One region of the Streptomyces sp. NPDC093149 genome, then DNA from elsewhere that is predicted to be linked to it. Evidence: riboswitches for the same ligand, from Rfam matches in the RefSeq annotation. Region 1 holds a riboswitch; the other holds the start of a gene.

Region 1 (7,229 bases):
TCATTCAGGGTTCGTCCTGCCCCACGGGCGGGTCTATTTCGGTCAAGGGGAATCGCCCGTGAAGTTGTTTGGGAAGTTGTTCGGCAAGAGCGCTCGCGATGAGGCTGCCCGCCATCGCGCACCACGCCATGGCCAGGCGGACGAGCAGGGCTCGGAGCGCCCGCTCTACCGCGATCAGGTATCCGGTTCGAGCGGTGACAATTCGGGAGTTTCCGGCGCGTCGTCCGTTGACCCTGCCGGTGCCGGCCGCATAGGTTTCGGGGAACCGTCAACCTCAAGTACGGGTGGAGGGTTCAGCCCGAGGCAGGAGGGTGCGTCCATGCCGGTCTGTACGAGGTGCGGGCATCGCAACACCGAGGCCAGTCGTTTCTGCTCCAACTGCGGTGCGCCGCTGAGGGGCGGAATTCCCGAGCGTGCCTCGGAGACGACCTCGACCATCTCCATCTCCGGTCTGGAGGCGTACGAGGCGGAGGCCACCGGGCAGACGCCCGTACCTTCCCTCTCGCCCGAGGCACAGGCAGCTGTCGACGCTCTCCCGCTCGGCTCGGCGCTCCTGGTGGTGCGACGTGGTCCGAACTCCGGCAGCCGTTTCCTGCTCGACGGGGAGCTGACCACGGCCGGCCGCCACCCGCAGAGCGACATCTTCCTCGACGACGTGACGGTGTCGCGGCGGCATGTGGAGTTCCACAGGATGCCTGACGGCAGCTTCACGGTCGGGGACGTCGGCAGCCTGAACGGCACCTATGTCAATCGCGAGCGCATCGACTCCGTCGCACTGTCCAACGGCGACGAAGTGCAGATCGGCAAGTACCGGCTGGTCTTCTACGCGAGCCAGCGGGGCATCTGACCCGTCAGGGAAGGTCCATGCTGAGAACACCGACGGGCGGTGCCGGTAACGGCACCGCCACGGCCGACGACCGCCCGATGAGCATCGGTACGGTGCTCCTGCAGCTGCGGGACGAGTTTCCCGAGGTGACGATCTCCAAGATCCGCTTTCTGGAGGCCGAAGGGCTCGTCGAGCCGCAGCGGACCCCCTCCGGCTACCGCAAGTTCCGTGGGGCCGACGTGGAGCGGCTGGCTCAGGTGCTGCGTATGCAGCGGGACCACTATCTGCCGCTGAAGGTCATCCGGGAACATCTGGAGGCCCTTGCCCGCGGTGAGAGGTCCGCCCTGCCGTCCGGAGGCGGTCCCCGGGATCTGACCGACGGCAGCTGGGAGGCGGAGCCCGGACGGGCTACCGCAGCCCGGATCGGCAGAGCCGAACTGCTCGCGGCCGCCGAGGTCACCGAGAGTGACCTCGCCGAGTGGGAGTCGTACGGCCTGGTCGTTCCGGCCTCCGAGGGTGGATACGACGCCGAGATGGTCACGGTGGCCAAGCTTGTGGCGGATCTGGGCCGATTCGGTCTGGAACCCCGTCACCTGCGCGCCATGCGAGCGGCCGCGGACCGTGAGGCCGGACTTGTCGAGCAGGTGGTCGCGCCCCTGCGCCGACACCGGAATCCGCAGACCAGGGCACACGCGGAGGCCACCGCGCGGGAGCTCGGAGAGCTGTCCGTACGGCTTCATTCGGCCCTGGTGCAGGCGGCTCTGCGGGTCCGGTTCCACTGATCGCGTCGGTGCCCGACTACCCAAACCTGCCGAGCACGTCCTAGGGTTGCTGTGTGAACGAGCTCGACGTTGTGGGTGTCCGGGTGGAAATGCCCTCCAACCAACCGATCGTGCTCCTGCGTGAAGTGGGAGGCGATCGGTACCTCCCCATTTGGATCGGTCCTGGTGAGGCGACCGCGATCGCCTTTGCCCAGCAGGGCATGGCACCGGCCAGGCCGCTGACCCATGACCTCTTCAAGGATGTGCTCGAGGCCGTCGGCCAGGAGCTCACCGAGGTCCGTATCACGGACCTGCGGGAAGGGGTTTTCTACGCGGAGCTGGTCTTCGCCAGCGGGGTCGAGGTGAGCGCGCGGCCGTCCGACGCCATAGCGCTCGCCCTGCGCACCGGAACGCCGATCTACGGCAGTGACGGGGTGCTGGACGACGCGGGTATCGCCATCCCGGACGAGCAGGAGGACGAAGTGGAGAAGTTCCGCGAGTTCCTCGACCAGATCTCACCGGAGGACTTCGGTACCAACAGTCCGTGACCGTTCTGCGGGACCGCCGTCAGCGCATCCGACAAGCCTTTCCCGCTCGCACGTCACGTGAAACCACCCTCAGGGTGATTATCACTCGGCGTGCCGAGTGTGGCGATCGTTGACGCACCCCGAGTGACTGCCTACCTTCGAGATGGCAGGACAAGGACGGAGGTCGGCGTGAGAAGCAGCGGCGACGGTACGGCAGCGGGTGGGCCGTATCCGCAGCAGGGGAATACAGCCGGCCACACCATCAGGCAACCGGTTCAACCGGCGGCGGTGGCGGGGGGCGGCGTGGCATCGGCCGACGACATCGGTTATCGCGGGCCGACGGCTTGCGCGGCTGCGGGGATCACTTATCGGCAGCTCGACTACTGGGCCCGTACGGGGCTGGTCGAGCCGAGCGTGCGCCCCGCATACGGCTCGGGCACGCAGCGGCTCTACAGCTTCCGGGACGTCGTCCTGCTGAAGATCGTGAAGCGATTCCTGGACACGGGCGTCGCGCTGCAGAACATCCGCACCACGGTTCAACACCTGAGGGCCCGCGGATTCCAGGATCTTGAGCGGATGACGCTGATGAGCGACGGCGCGACGGTCTACGAGTGCTCTTCGCCGGACGAGGTCGTCAGTCTGCTCCAGGGCGGCCAGGGGGTCTTCGGTATCGCTGTGGGCGTGGTGTGGCAGGACGTGGATGCGGCGCTGTCACAGCTGCACGGTGAGCGGGTGGACACCGGCGAGACACTGATCGGGAACAATCCCACCGATGAACTCGCGCGGCGACGCAACCGCGCCGGCTGACCCCGTAGCGGAATCGGGCGCGGCGATTGTCGGTGCCGTAGGGCAGCATCGATTGATGTGAGAGCCGCGCCCACCATCCTGCATCTCGACATGGATGCCTTCTACGCCTCCGCCGAGCAGGCGTCGAAGCCCAGCCTGCGCGGCAAACCGGTCGTGGTGGGTGGGCTGGGGCCCCGCGGAGTCGTCGCCACCGCCTCGTACGAGGCGCGGCGCTTCGGGGTGCACTCGGCGATGCCCATGGCGCAGGCGCGGAGGCTGGCCCCCAACGCGGCCTACCTGGTGCCGCGCTTCCTCCTGTACCGGACGGTCAGCGACCAGGTGATGGAGCTGCTGGGGCGGCTCTCCCCGCTGGTGGAGCCGCTCAGCCTCGACGAGGCCTTCGTGGACCTGGAGGCGGGCGGGGCGGCCGACGACTCGGCTTCCGCGCGGGAGGTCGGCGAGCAGCTGCGTACGGCCATCAAAGCGGTCACCGGGCTCACCGGTTCGGTCGGGCTCGCCGGTTCCAAGATGCTTGCCAAGATCGCTTCGGAGGAGGCCAAGCCGAACGGGCTGCTGCTCATCGAACCGGGCACGGAGCGGGAGCTGCTCGCACCCATGCCGGTACGGATCCTCCCCGGCGTCGGACCCGCGACGGCGGACCATCTGCGCCGCGCCGGGATGACGACGGTGGACGACCTCGTCGAGGCGGGTGAGGCGGAGCTCGTACGCCTGCTGGGGAGGGCGCACGGAGGCTCGCTCCATCGCATGGCGCTCGGGTACGACGACCGGCCCGTGGTCGCGGAGCGGGACGCCAAATCGGTGTCGGTGGAGGACACCTTCGATGCGGACCTGCACGACCGGGTGCGGGTCAGGACGGAGGTGGAGCGGTTGGCCGACCGATGTGTCCAGCGGCTGCGGGGGGCGGGGCGGTCCGGTCGGACGGTGGTGCTGAAGGTGCGCCGGTACGACTTCTCCACGCTCACACGGTCGGAGACGCTGCGTGGGCCCACGGACGACCCCACGGTGGTCCGGGAGGCCGCCGCACGGCTCCTGGAGGCCGTGGACACCACCGGAGGGGTACGGCTCCTCGGTGTGGGCGTCACGGGGCTCGCCGATTACACGCAGGAGGATCTCTTCGCACAGGCCGCCGGTGAGCGGGCCGCGACCGGGGAAGCGGCCGAGGAGGAAACGACGGCGGGAGGCCGTGGGGAGGAGCCGGGGAGCGGTGCGCCGGAGGAGTCCCCGGGGAGCGCAGAGCAGCCGGCCGCACGGAGCTGGACCGCCGGACACGACGTACGCCACGACACATACGGCCATGGCTGGGTGCAGGGCAGCGGTGTCGGCCGGGTGACGGTGCGGTTCGAGGAACCGGAGTCGGCGCCCGGCCGGGTGCGGACGTTCCGGGTCGACGATCCGGCCCTGCAGCCGGCCGAGCCGTTGCCGTTGGTCCGGAACCCGGTGGACTACTCGTCCTGGCCGGCCAGTCTGCCGAAGTCCCTGTCCGGGCCGGTCTCCTCGAACGCAGAGTCCAGGCCGTAGTGCCGGTAGAGCTGGAGCTCCTGCTCGGGCGAGAGATGGCGGCCGACGCCGAAGTCCGGTGCGTCCTTGATCAGCGCACGGTCGAAGGGGACGCGGAGCGTGTCCTCCACGAATTCGCTGGGTTCCAGCGGGACGAACGCGTCCCGGCTGAAGAGTCCGGTGCGTACGGCCGCCCACTCGGGGACACCGGTCGCGTCGTCGAGGTACACCTCGTCCACGGTTCCGATCTTGGTGCCCTTGCGGTCGAACGCCTTGCGGCCGATCAGGCTGCGCGGATCGATGTCGGTCTGCACGGTCCCTCCCACGGGTCGCGGCTACTCCACAAGCACTACAAAAGTGCAGATCCGGGGGGTTGGCCACTCGAGAATGGCGCCACCGACCCCGCTGGTAGGCTGGTACTGGCCGCTGACCCCGTGCGGGAGAGTCCTTTGGAGCTGATCCGAAGGCGCCGAAGGAGCAAATCCTCCCCGGAATCTCTCAGGCCCCCGTACCGCACGGACGAGGTCACTCTGGAAAGCAGGGCGGGTTCTGTGCGGCCGAGTGCCGATGCGGCTCCTTCCCTCACCGACGGTGAAAGCCGGTGCGCCGCAGGGTGCGCCGGTGAAGCTCTCAGGTTGAGATGACAGAGGGGGAGGCCGTTCGGGCACCCGCGCCGTGGTGCCCCTCGCAGGTCGTGACAGACCAGGAGGCCTCCACCATGACCCCCCGCCGCACTCCGCTCTCCCAGCTGGAGCAGGGCATTCCGTTCGAGCAGCGCCACATCGGTCCCGATGCCGAAGCACAGTCGAAGATGCTCGCCCAGGTCGGCTACGGCTCGCTGGACGAGCTCACCGCGGCAGCCGTGCCCGATGTCATCAAGAGCACGGAGGCACTCCGGCTGCCGACCGCTCGCACCGAGGCCGAGGTCCTCGCGGAGCTGCGCGCCCTCGCCGACCGCAACCAGGTGCTGGCCCCGATGATCGGGCTCGGCTACTACGGCACCTTCACCCCGCCGGTGATCCTCCGCAACGTCATGGAAAACCCCGCCTGGTACACGGCCTACACGCCGTACCAGCCGGAGATCTCGCAGGGCCGCCTGGAGGCGCTCCTCAACTTCCAGACGATGGTCGCCGAGCTGACCGGGCTGCCCACCTCCGGCGCCTCCCTGCTCGACGAGGGCACCGCGGCCGCCGAGGCCATGGCGCTCTCGCGGCGCGTCGGCAAGGTCAAGAACGGCGTCTTCCTGGTCGACGCCGATGCCCTGCCGCAGACGATCGCCGTCATCGAGACCCGCGCCGAGCCGACCGGCGTCGAGGTCGTCGTCGCCGACCTCTCCGACGGCATCCCGGCAGAGATCGCCGAGCGCGGTGTCTTCGGTGTCCTGGTGCAGTACCCCGGTGCCTCCGGAGCGGTGCGCGACATCCAGCCCGTCATCGAGCAGGCCCACGGCCTCGGTGCGATCGTCACGGTCGCCGCCGACCTGCTGGCCCTGACCCTGCTCACCTCACCGGGTGACCTGGGCGCGGACATCGCGGTCGGCACCACGCAGCGTTTCGGTGTGCCGATGGGCTTCGGCGGACCGCACGCCGGGTTCATGGCCGTACGCGAGCAGTTCGCACGCAGCCTGCCCGGCCGCCTCGTCGGCGTCTCCGTCGACGTGGACGGCACCAAGGCCTACCGGCTGGCCCTGCAGACCCGCGAGCAGCACATCCGCCGTGAGAAGGCCACCAGCAACATCTGTACGGCTCAGGTGCTGCTCGCCGTCATGGCCGGGATGTACGCCGTCTACCACGGCCCGGACGGGCTGCGGACGATCGCTCAGCGCACCCACCGCTACGCGGCGATCCTGGCCGAGGGGCTGCGCGCCTCGGGCGTCGAGGTGGTGACGGGCGCCTACTTCGACACCCTCACCGTCCGTGTCCCGGGGAAGGCCGCCGACATCGTGGCCGCGGCTCGCGAACGAGGTGTCAACCTCCGGCTCGTCGACGCCGACCTGGTCTCCCTCGCCTGCGACGAGACGACCACCCGTACGCAGATCGCCGCAGTCTGGGCCGCCTTCGGCGCCGACGGGGACATCGAGGCGCTGGACGCGGCCGCCGCGGACGCGCTGCCCGAGGCCCTGCTGCGCACCGACGAGATCCTCACCCACCCGGTCTTCCACCAGCACCGTTCCGAGACGGCGATGCTGCGCTATCTGCGCAAGCTCGCCGACCGGGACTATGCCCTGGACCGGGGCATGATCCCGCTCGGCTCCTGCACCATGAAGCTGAACGCGACCACCGAGATGGAGTCGATCACCTGGCCCGAGTTCGGCGCGCTGCATCCCTTCGCGCCGGCCGAGCAGGCACAGGGCTTCCTCACCCTCATCCGTGAGCTGGAGGAGCGCCTCGCCGAGGTCACCGGGTACGACGCGGTCTCGATCCAGCCGAACGCCGGATCGCAGGGCGAGTTCGCAGGCCTCCTGGCGGTGCGTGCGTACCACCGGGCCAACGGCGACGATCAGCGGACCGTCTGCCTCATCCCGTCCTCCGCGCACGGCACCAACGCGGCCAGCGCCGTGATGGCCGGCATGAAGGTCGTGGTGGTGAAGACGGCCGACGACGGCGAGGTCGACATCGAGGACCTCCGCGCCAAGATCGAGAAGCATCGCGACGAGCTCGCGGTGCTCATGATCACGTACCCGTCGACGCACGGTGTGTTCGAGGAGCACGTCGCGGACATCTGCGCCGAGGTGCACGACGCCGGCGGGCAGGTGTACGTCGACGGCGCCAACCTCAACGCCCTGGTCGGCCTCGCGAAGCCGGGCCGCTT
Region 2 (7,229 bases), on a different contig from region 1:
GGGTCACCGGCCCCGGTTCCGTTCTTCGGCGGCCGACCGGGCATTCGATGCTGTCGGTCAGCACTCGATGATGTTCACCGCGAGCCCGCCCCGCGCCGTCTCCTTGTACTTCACGCTCATGTCCGCGCCCGTCTCCTTCATGGTCTTGATGACCTTGTCCAGGGAGACCTTGTGGCTGCCGTCGCCGCGCAGTGCCATCTTCGCCGCCGTGACGGCCTTGACCGCGGCCATGCCGTTGCGCTCGATGCACGGGATCTGGACGAGACCGCCGACCGGGTCGCAGGTCAGGCCGAGATTGTGTTCCATGCCGATCTCGGCGGCGTTCTCCACCTGCTCGGGTGTGCCGCCGAGGACCTCGGCGAGGGCGCCCGCGGCCATGGAGCAGGCGGAGCCGACCTCGCCCTGGCAGCCGACCTCGGCACCGGAGATGGAGGCGTTCTCCTTGAAGAGCATGCCGATGGCTCCGGCGGCCAGGAGGAAGCGGACGACGCCGTCCTCCTTCTCCGCCTCGGTGGCACCGCCGGCCGCGAAGTTCATGTAGTAGTGCAGCACGGCCGGGATGATGCCCGCGGCGCCGTTGGTGGGTGCGGTGACGACGCGTCCGCCTGCCGCGTTCTCCTCGTTGACCGCCATCGCGTAGAGGGTGATCCACTCCATCGCGTGGGTCTGCGGATCGCCCTCGGCGCGCAGCTGACGCGCTGTGGTCGCGGCACGGCGGCGGACCTTGAGACCGCCGGGCAGGATGCCCTCGCGGGACATGCCGCGCGCGACGCAGGCCTGCATGACGTGCCAGATGTCCAGCAGCCCCGAGCGGATCTCGTTCTCGGTGCGCCAGGCCTTCTCGTTCTCCAGCATCAGCGAGGAGATGGACAGGCCGGTGTCCTTGGAGAGCCGCAGCAGTTCGTCGCCGGTGCGGAAGGGGTACTTCAGCACGGTGTCGTCGAGAACGATCCGGTCCTCGCCCACCGCGTCCTCGTCGACCACGAAGCCGCCGCCGACCGAGTAGTACGTCTTCTCCAGCAGCGTCGAGCCGTCCCGGTCGAAGGCGAAGATCGTCATGCCGTTGGCGTGGTACGGCAGGGCCTTGCGGCGGTGCAGGACCAGCTGCTCGTCGGCGTCGAAGTCGATCTCGTGCATGCCGAGCAGGTTGATCCGGCCGGTGGTGCGTATCCGCTCCACACGGTCGTCGGCGGATTCCACGTCGACGGTGCGGGGCGACTCGCCCTCCAGGCCGAGCAGGACGGCCTTGGGCGTGCCGTGGCCGTGGCCGGTCGCGCCGAGGGAGCCGTACAGCTCGGCCCGTATCGAGACGGTGTGGGCGATCAGGCCCTCGTTCTTCAGCCGGCGCGCGAACATGCGGGCGGCGCGCATCGGGCCGACCGTATGGGAGCTGGACGGGCCGATGCCGATCGAGAACAGGTCGAAGACCGAGATGGCCACGGGTGACTCCTAAGGGGTTGGTAGACGCCGTTGTCTGCCGGGTGGTGCGGTACGGGCCGGTCGGCCCGAAGAGCAGCGGGGACAAGGGATGGGGCACCGCGCCCACTGACCAGTGTGCGTGGTGCCCCGCCCGAAAGGTGATGAACTGTGTCCCGTATTACTCGGGACGAGCCGCGTCCCGGACTACTTCAGACCGGGGTACAGCGGGAATTTCTCGGCCAGCGCGACGACACGGGCCTTCAGGCTGTCCGCGTCGTAGGACGGCTTGAGCGCGGAGGCGATGATCTCGGCGACCTCGGTGAAGTCCTCGGCCTGGAAACCGCGGGTGGCCAGGGCCGGCGTACCGATCCGCAGACCCGAGGTGACCATCGGCGGCCGCGGGTCGTTCGGGATGGCGTTCCGGTTGACCGTGATGCCCAGCTCGTGCAGCCGGTCCTCGGCCTGCTGGCCGTCCAGCTCGGAGTTGCGCAGGTCGACGAGGACCAGGTGGACGTCCGTACCGCCGGACAGCACGGAGACACCGACCTCGGTGACGTCCGGCTGGATCAGCCGCTCGGCGAGGATGCGGGCGCCGTCCAGGGTGCGCTGCTGGCGCTCCTTGAACTCCTCGGTCGCCGCGACCTTGAACGAGACTGCCTTGGCCGCGATCACGTGCTCCAGCGGACCGCCCTGCTGGCCCGGGAAGACCGCCGAGTTGATCTTCTTGGCGAGCTCCTGCGTCGACAGGATGACGCCGCCGCGCGGACCGCCGAGGGTCTTGTGCGTGGTGGTCGTGACGACGTGGGCGTGCGGCACCGGGTTGGGGTGCAGACCCGCGGCCACCAGGCCGGCGAAGTGCGCCATGTCGACCATCAGGTACGCGCCGACCTCGTCCGCGATGCGGCGGAAGGCGGCGAAGTCCAGCTGACGGGGGTACGCGGACCAGCCGGCGACGATCAGCTTCGGCTTGGACTCCTTGGCCAGACGCTCGACCTCGGCCATGTCCACGACGCCGGTCTCGTCGACGTGGTACGGGACCACGTTGTAGAGCTTGCCGGAGAAGTTGATCTTCATGCCGTGCGTCAGGTGACCGCCGTGGGCCAGGTTCAGGCCCATGATCGTGTCGCCCGGCTTCAGCAGCGCGAACATCGCGGCGGCGTTGGCCTGCGCACCGGAGTGCGGCTGGACGTTGGCGGCCTCGGCGCCGAACAGCGCCTTGATGCGGTCGATGGCGATCTGCTCGACGACGTCGACGTGCTCGCAGCCGCCGTAGTAGCGGCGGCCGGGGTAGCCCTCGGCGTACTTGTTGGTGAGGACGGAGCCCTGGGCCTCCATGACCGCGACCGGAGCGAAGTTCTCCGAGGCGATCATCTCGAGGGTGGACTGCTGACGGTGGAGCTCGGCGTCGACAGCGGCGGCGACGTCCGGGTCCAGCTCATGGAGGGAGGAGTTGAGAAGCGACATCAGGTGGTCCCTTGGGGTCTTTAGTTGCCGGAGAACTCGGTGTACTCGTCGGCGGAGAGCAGGTCCTCCGGCTCCTCCGCGACGCGTACCTTGAACAGCCAGCCGCCTTCGAAGGGAGCGGAGTTCACCAGCGACGGGTCGTCCACGACGTCCTGGTTCGCCTCGGTGACCTCGCCGGTCACCGGGGAGTACAGGTCGCTCACCGACTTGGTCGACTCCAGCTCGCCGCAGGTCTCGCCCGCGGTCACCGTGTCACCGACCTCGGGGAGCTGGGCGTAGACGACATCGCCGAGCGCGTTGGCGGCGAACTCGGTGATGCCGATCGTCGCCACACCGTCCTCGACGGCCGACAGCCACTCGTGCTCCTTGCTGTAACGCAGCTGCTGGGGGTTGCTCATGACCTGAATTCTCCTGTACGCGTGGGAGTGCTGATGAACGGTGGTCTTACGGTGTGAGACGGGAATGCGTCACTTCTGAGGTGCGCGGACGTCACTTCTGACGCTTGTAGAAAGGCAGCGCCACGACTTCGTACGGCTCGTGGCTGCCCCGGATGTCCACCCCGACGCCCGTGGTGCCGGGCGTGGCGTGCGCGGCGTCCACGTACGCGATGGCGATCGGCTTGCCCAGGGTGGGCGACGGAGCGCCCGAGGTGACCTCGCCGATGATCTCGCCGCCGGCGACCACGGAAAAACCGGCGCGCGGCACCCGGCGGCCCTCGGCGATCAGCCCGACCAGCTTGCGGGGCGGGGCGGTCTCGGCGCGCTCGGCGGCGGCCGTCAGGGCCTCGCGGCCGACGAAGTCGCCCTCCTTCTCGAACTTCACGACCCGGCCGAGGCCGGCGTCGAAGGGGGTCAGCTCGGTGGTCAGCTCGTGCCCGTAGAGCGGCATGCCCGCCTCCAGGCGCAGCGTGTCGCGGCAGGAGAGCCCGCACGGGATCAGGCCGTGGGAGGCGCCGGCCTCGGTGAGGGCCTTCCACAGCTGCTCGGCGTGCTCGGGGGCGACGAACAGCTCGAAGCCGTCCTCGCCGGTGTAGCCGGTGCGGGCGATCAGCGCGGGCACACCGGCGACCGTGCCGGGCAGACCCGCGTAGTACTTCAGCCCGTCCAGGTCGGCATCGGTGACCGAGGCCAGGATGGCGGGGGACTCCGGGCCCTGGACGGCGAGCAGCGCGTACGCGTCGCGGTCGTCGCGCACCGCGGTGTCGAAGCCGTCGGCCCGCGCGGTCAGCGCGTCCAGCACGATCTGGGCGTTCCCGGCGTTGGCGACGACCATGTACTCGTCGTCACCGAGGCGGTAGACGATCAGGTCGTCCAGGATGCCGCCGTCCTCGGCGCAGATCATGGTGTAGCGGGCGCGGCCCACGGCGACGGTGCCGATGTTGCCGACCAGTGCGAAGTCGAGGAAGGCCGCGGCCTCGGGGCCGGTGACGGTGATCTCGCCCATGTGGGACAGGTCGAAGAGACCGGCCCGGGTGCGCACCGCGTTGTGCTCGTCGCGCTCGCTGGCGTACCGCAGGGGCATGTCCCAGCCCGCGAAGTCGGTCATGGTCGCGCCCAGCGAACGGTGCAGGGCATCGAGGGCGGTGAGACGGGGGGCGGTGCTCATGGATGTGACTCCCGGGGCATGACGACGAGGACAATCCCTCCCCATCTGTCATCGGAACCTGAGAGGTTCGCCGAGAGCCCCCTGAGGGGTTCGGCTTGCACCTTGGGTGGAGCCGCGGAGCGGCCCGCTTTTCAGATCTGCCTCATCCACGCGGTACGGGGCCTGAGAGATTCAAGGGAGGAACTTGCTCCTTCGGCGCCCGGCACATGCAGTGACCGGAACTCTCCCGCGCGGATTCAAGCGGCCTTTATGCAGTTGGCCGGGTCATCATCGCACGCATTGCGCCGGAGTGGGGCCCCGGTCCCCCCTCGGAATCAACGGCGTGGACGGTTGTGTCGCATTACCTTTTCTTTACACTTCAGAAGCATACGCGGGTGACCCGACAGGGGGAGGGCGATGACGTTGCAGCGGTACGCGACAACCGCGGGAGTCGCGCACGACGCGATGCCCGCACAGCCGGGGATCCCGGCCGACGAGACGCTCGGCCCGCGCACGCCCGTCGTACGCGACCTGCGGGCGCGGGCCGGGCGCGGCCCGCGCAGCCTGCACTTCGCGGCGGGCGACGTGGTGGTGGTCTCCGGACTGCCCGGCAGCGGCAAATCGACGCTCATCCGGCGGACGGTGTCGACGGCCCGCGCCATCGACTCCCAGGACACCCGGGACCGCTGGGCCCGGCTGATGCCCCGCTTACTCCCGTACGCCGTCTATCGTCCGCTGGTCCGCGCCGCCCACTACCGGGGACTGTGGCGGGCGCTGCGCTCCGGCGAGTCCGTGGTCGTCCACGACTGTGGGACCCAGGCGTGGGTGCGCGGCTGGCTGGCCCGTGACGCCCGGCGCCGGGGCCGCGTCCTCCATCTCGTCCTGCTCGACGTCACACCGCAGACGGCGAAGGAGGGCCAGCGGGAGCGCGGGCGGGGTGTCTCCGGATACGCGTTCGCCCGGCACCGCAGGGCGGTGGGGAAGCTGCTGCGGGGCGCCGAGAGCGGCCTGCTGCCGCCCGGCTGCGCCTCGGCGGTGCTGCTGGACCGCGAGGCGGCGGGGGCGCTGGGCCGGATCATGTTCACCACGGCACCGAAGAGGCGGGCGGCCGGACGTTAATCTTCTGCGGGAAGGCTCGGGCAAGAAGGGGAAGCAGTGGACATTCCGGCGCAGGTCCAGTCCCATCCGCAGAGCGGATGGCCGGCCAATGAGCTCGAAGAGGTGCTGATGGCCTCGGTGGGCAACCCGGAGGCGGGCGGACGGCTCGTCGAGGTGCTCGGGCGCAACCAGGTCTGGGTGCCCCTGCCCAATGGCGGCGGACCCGACTCCCCGGACCTGGACCTGCCGACGCTGGAGATCGACGGCGCCGCGTACGTTCCCGTGTTCAGCTCCGAACAGCAGTTCCACGCCTGTGTCGGCACCCATATGTCCTTCACCGTCGCACCCGCCCGCGACTTCGCACGCGGCCTGCCCCCGCAGCTCGGCATCGCGGTGAATCCGGGCGGCGCCGTCGGGATGCCACTGCCGCCGCCCGCCGTGGCCGAGCTCTGCCGCGCCGGACGCACCCCGCTGGACGGGCCGGCCGGCGGCGGCCGGGTCCGGCTGTACGAACCGTCCTGGCAGGAGGAGCCCGTCGACTTCCTCGCCGCGGCGGCCGGCGAATTCGAGGAGAGCGGCGTCGTGCTCACCGCCCGCCGGACGCTGGCCAGCATCGAGGGCGGCGAGCCCGTCCTCTTCATAGGGGTCGAGTTCTCCGCCTGGGAGGGTGCCGGAGGCAACGCCCCGATGGACGCCCTCGGCCGTGCGCTGGGCCGGGTCGAGGTGCCCTGGCCGGTCAACCTGGTCCTGCTCGACGTGGCGCAGGACCCGGTCGGCGACTGGATGCGGGAGAAGGTCCGGCCGTTCTACCGGCGCGAGACCCGGTAGCACGCCGCGCGCTCCGGAGCCGCTTGCCGCGTCGGTCCATCGCGTCAAGTCGGTGTCAGGACCGACGCATAAGCTGGTTTGATGGCTGGTGCCTCGGCATCATGCCGCACCCGTGTGCCCCGGGAGCGGCGGGCCGACACAGTGGATCGAAGAGGGGGCGGGACCAGGTGAGTGCGTCAGGCACCGCGGCGGCCGGGCAGGTCGAGCACATGCTGCGCCAAGTGACGCCGGGACGCTACGACGCGTACGAGGCGCTGCTGCAGGCCCTGGTGAACGGCCGGATCTGGATGCTCCTCTGGCACGGCCAGGCGGGCTCGCCCGACGCCCAGTACGGAAACATGGAGATCGACGGTCTCGGCTACGCCCCCTGTGTGACCTCCGCCCAGGAGCTCTCGGCCAGTGGCTGGAACCGGGCCCATGAACTGGTCGGCGGGCGCGACATCGCCCGTGCCCTCTTCCCCGACCGCTGGGGCATCTGGCTCAACCCGCACGCCCCGGGCGGCGGAGTCGGCATCCCCTGGCTGGATCTGCGCCGGATCGCCACTGGCCTCGACCGGATGCCCGCGGGCCCCCTCCGGCTCACCGAGCCGGCCATCGAGATCCCGCAGTTCTACGCGCTGCTCGCGCAGAACGCCCACCACACCCCCGCGATCCGCTCGCTGCGCCGCGCCTGGGTGCAGCCCGCCCTCGGCGTCCCCTATCTCGCCATCGGCCTCGACCTCTACGACACGAGCCAGACCTCGGTCGACGCGGTGCGCGCGATGATGCAGCAGTCGATCGGCGCGGTCCCGGACGGGCTGCCCGTCTCCACCGTCGCGATGTCCGACGAGTACGAC

The links. A riboswitch is a leader RNA that binds a small molecule or an ion and turns the genes downstream of it on or off. The one in region 1 is predicted to bind glycine.
Region 2: it holds a riboswitch for glycine, as region 1 does, so the genes downstream of both, gcvT (glycine cleavage system aminomethyltransferase GcvT) here and gcvP (aminomethyl-transferring glycine dehydrogenase) in region 1, are expected to answer to the same signal.

What each region holds. Positions count from the first base shown of each region.
Region 1 is NZ_JBIVON010000010.1:5,689-12,917, forward strand. It holds gene ACIQCZ_RS27320 (FHA domain-containing protein) at 59-847, shown strand; gene ACIQCZ_RS27325 (MerR family transcriptional regulator) at 865-1,608, shown strand; gene ACIQCZ_RS27330 (bifunctional nuclease family protein) at 1,662-2,135, shown strand; gene ACIQCZ_RS27335 (MerR family transcriptional regulator) at 2,376-2,921, shown strand; gene ACIQCZ_RS27340 (DNA polymerase IV) at 2,979-4,439, shown strand; gene ACIQCZ_RS27345 (PRC-barrel domain-containing protein) at 4,364-4,732, opposite strand; glycine riboswitch at 4,846-4,942, shown strand; gene gcvP (aminomethyl-transferring glycine dehydrogenase) at 5,137-7,229, shown strand, end outside.
Region 2 is NZ_JBIVON010000011.1:277,234-284,462, reverse strand. It holds gene ACIQCZ_RS30170 (L-serine ammonia-lyase) at 58-1,440, opposite strand; gene glyA (serine hydroxymethyltransferase) at 1,624-2,883, opposite strand; gene gcvH (glycine cleavage system protein GcvH) at 2,904-3,281, opposite strand; gene gcvT (glycine cleavage system aminomethyltransferase GcvT) at 3,373-4,488, opposite strand; glycine riboswitch at 4,630-4,727, opposite strand; gene ACIQCZ_RS30150 (AAA family ATPase) at 4,885-5,586, shown strand; gene ACIQCZ_RS30145 (enhanced serine sensitivity protein SseB) at 5,623-6,393, shown strand; gene ACIQCZ_RS30140 (enhanced serine sensitivity protein SseB C-terminal domain-containing protein) at 6,561-7,229, shown strand, end outside.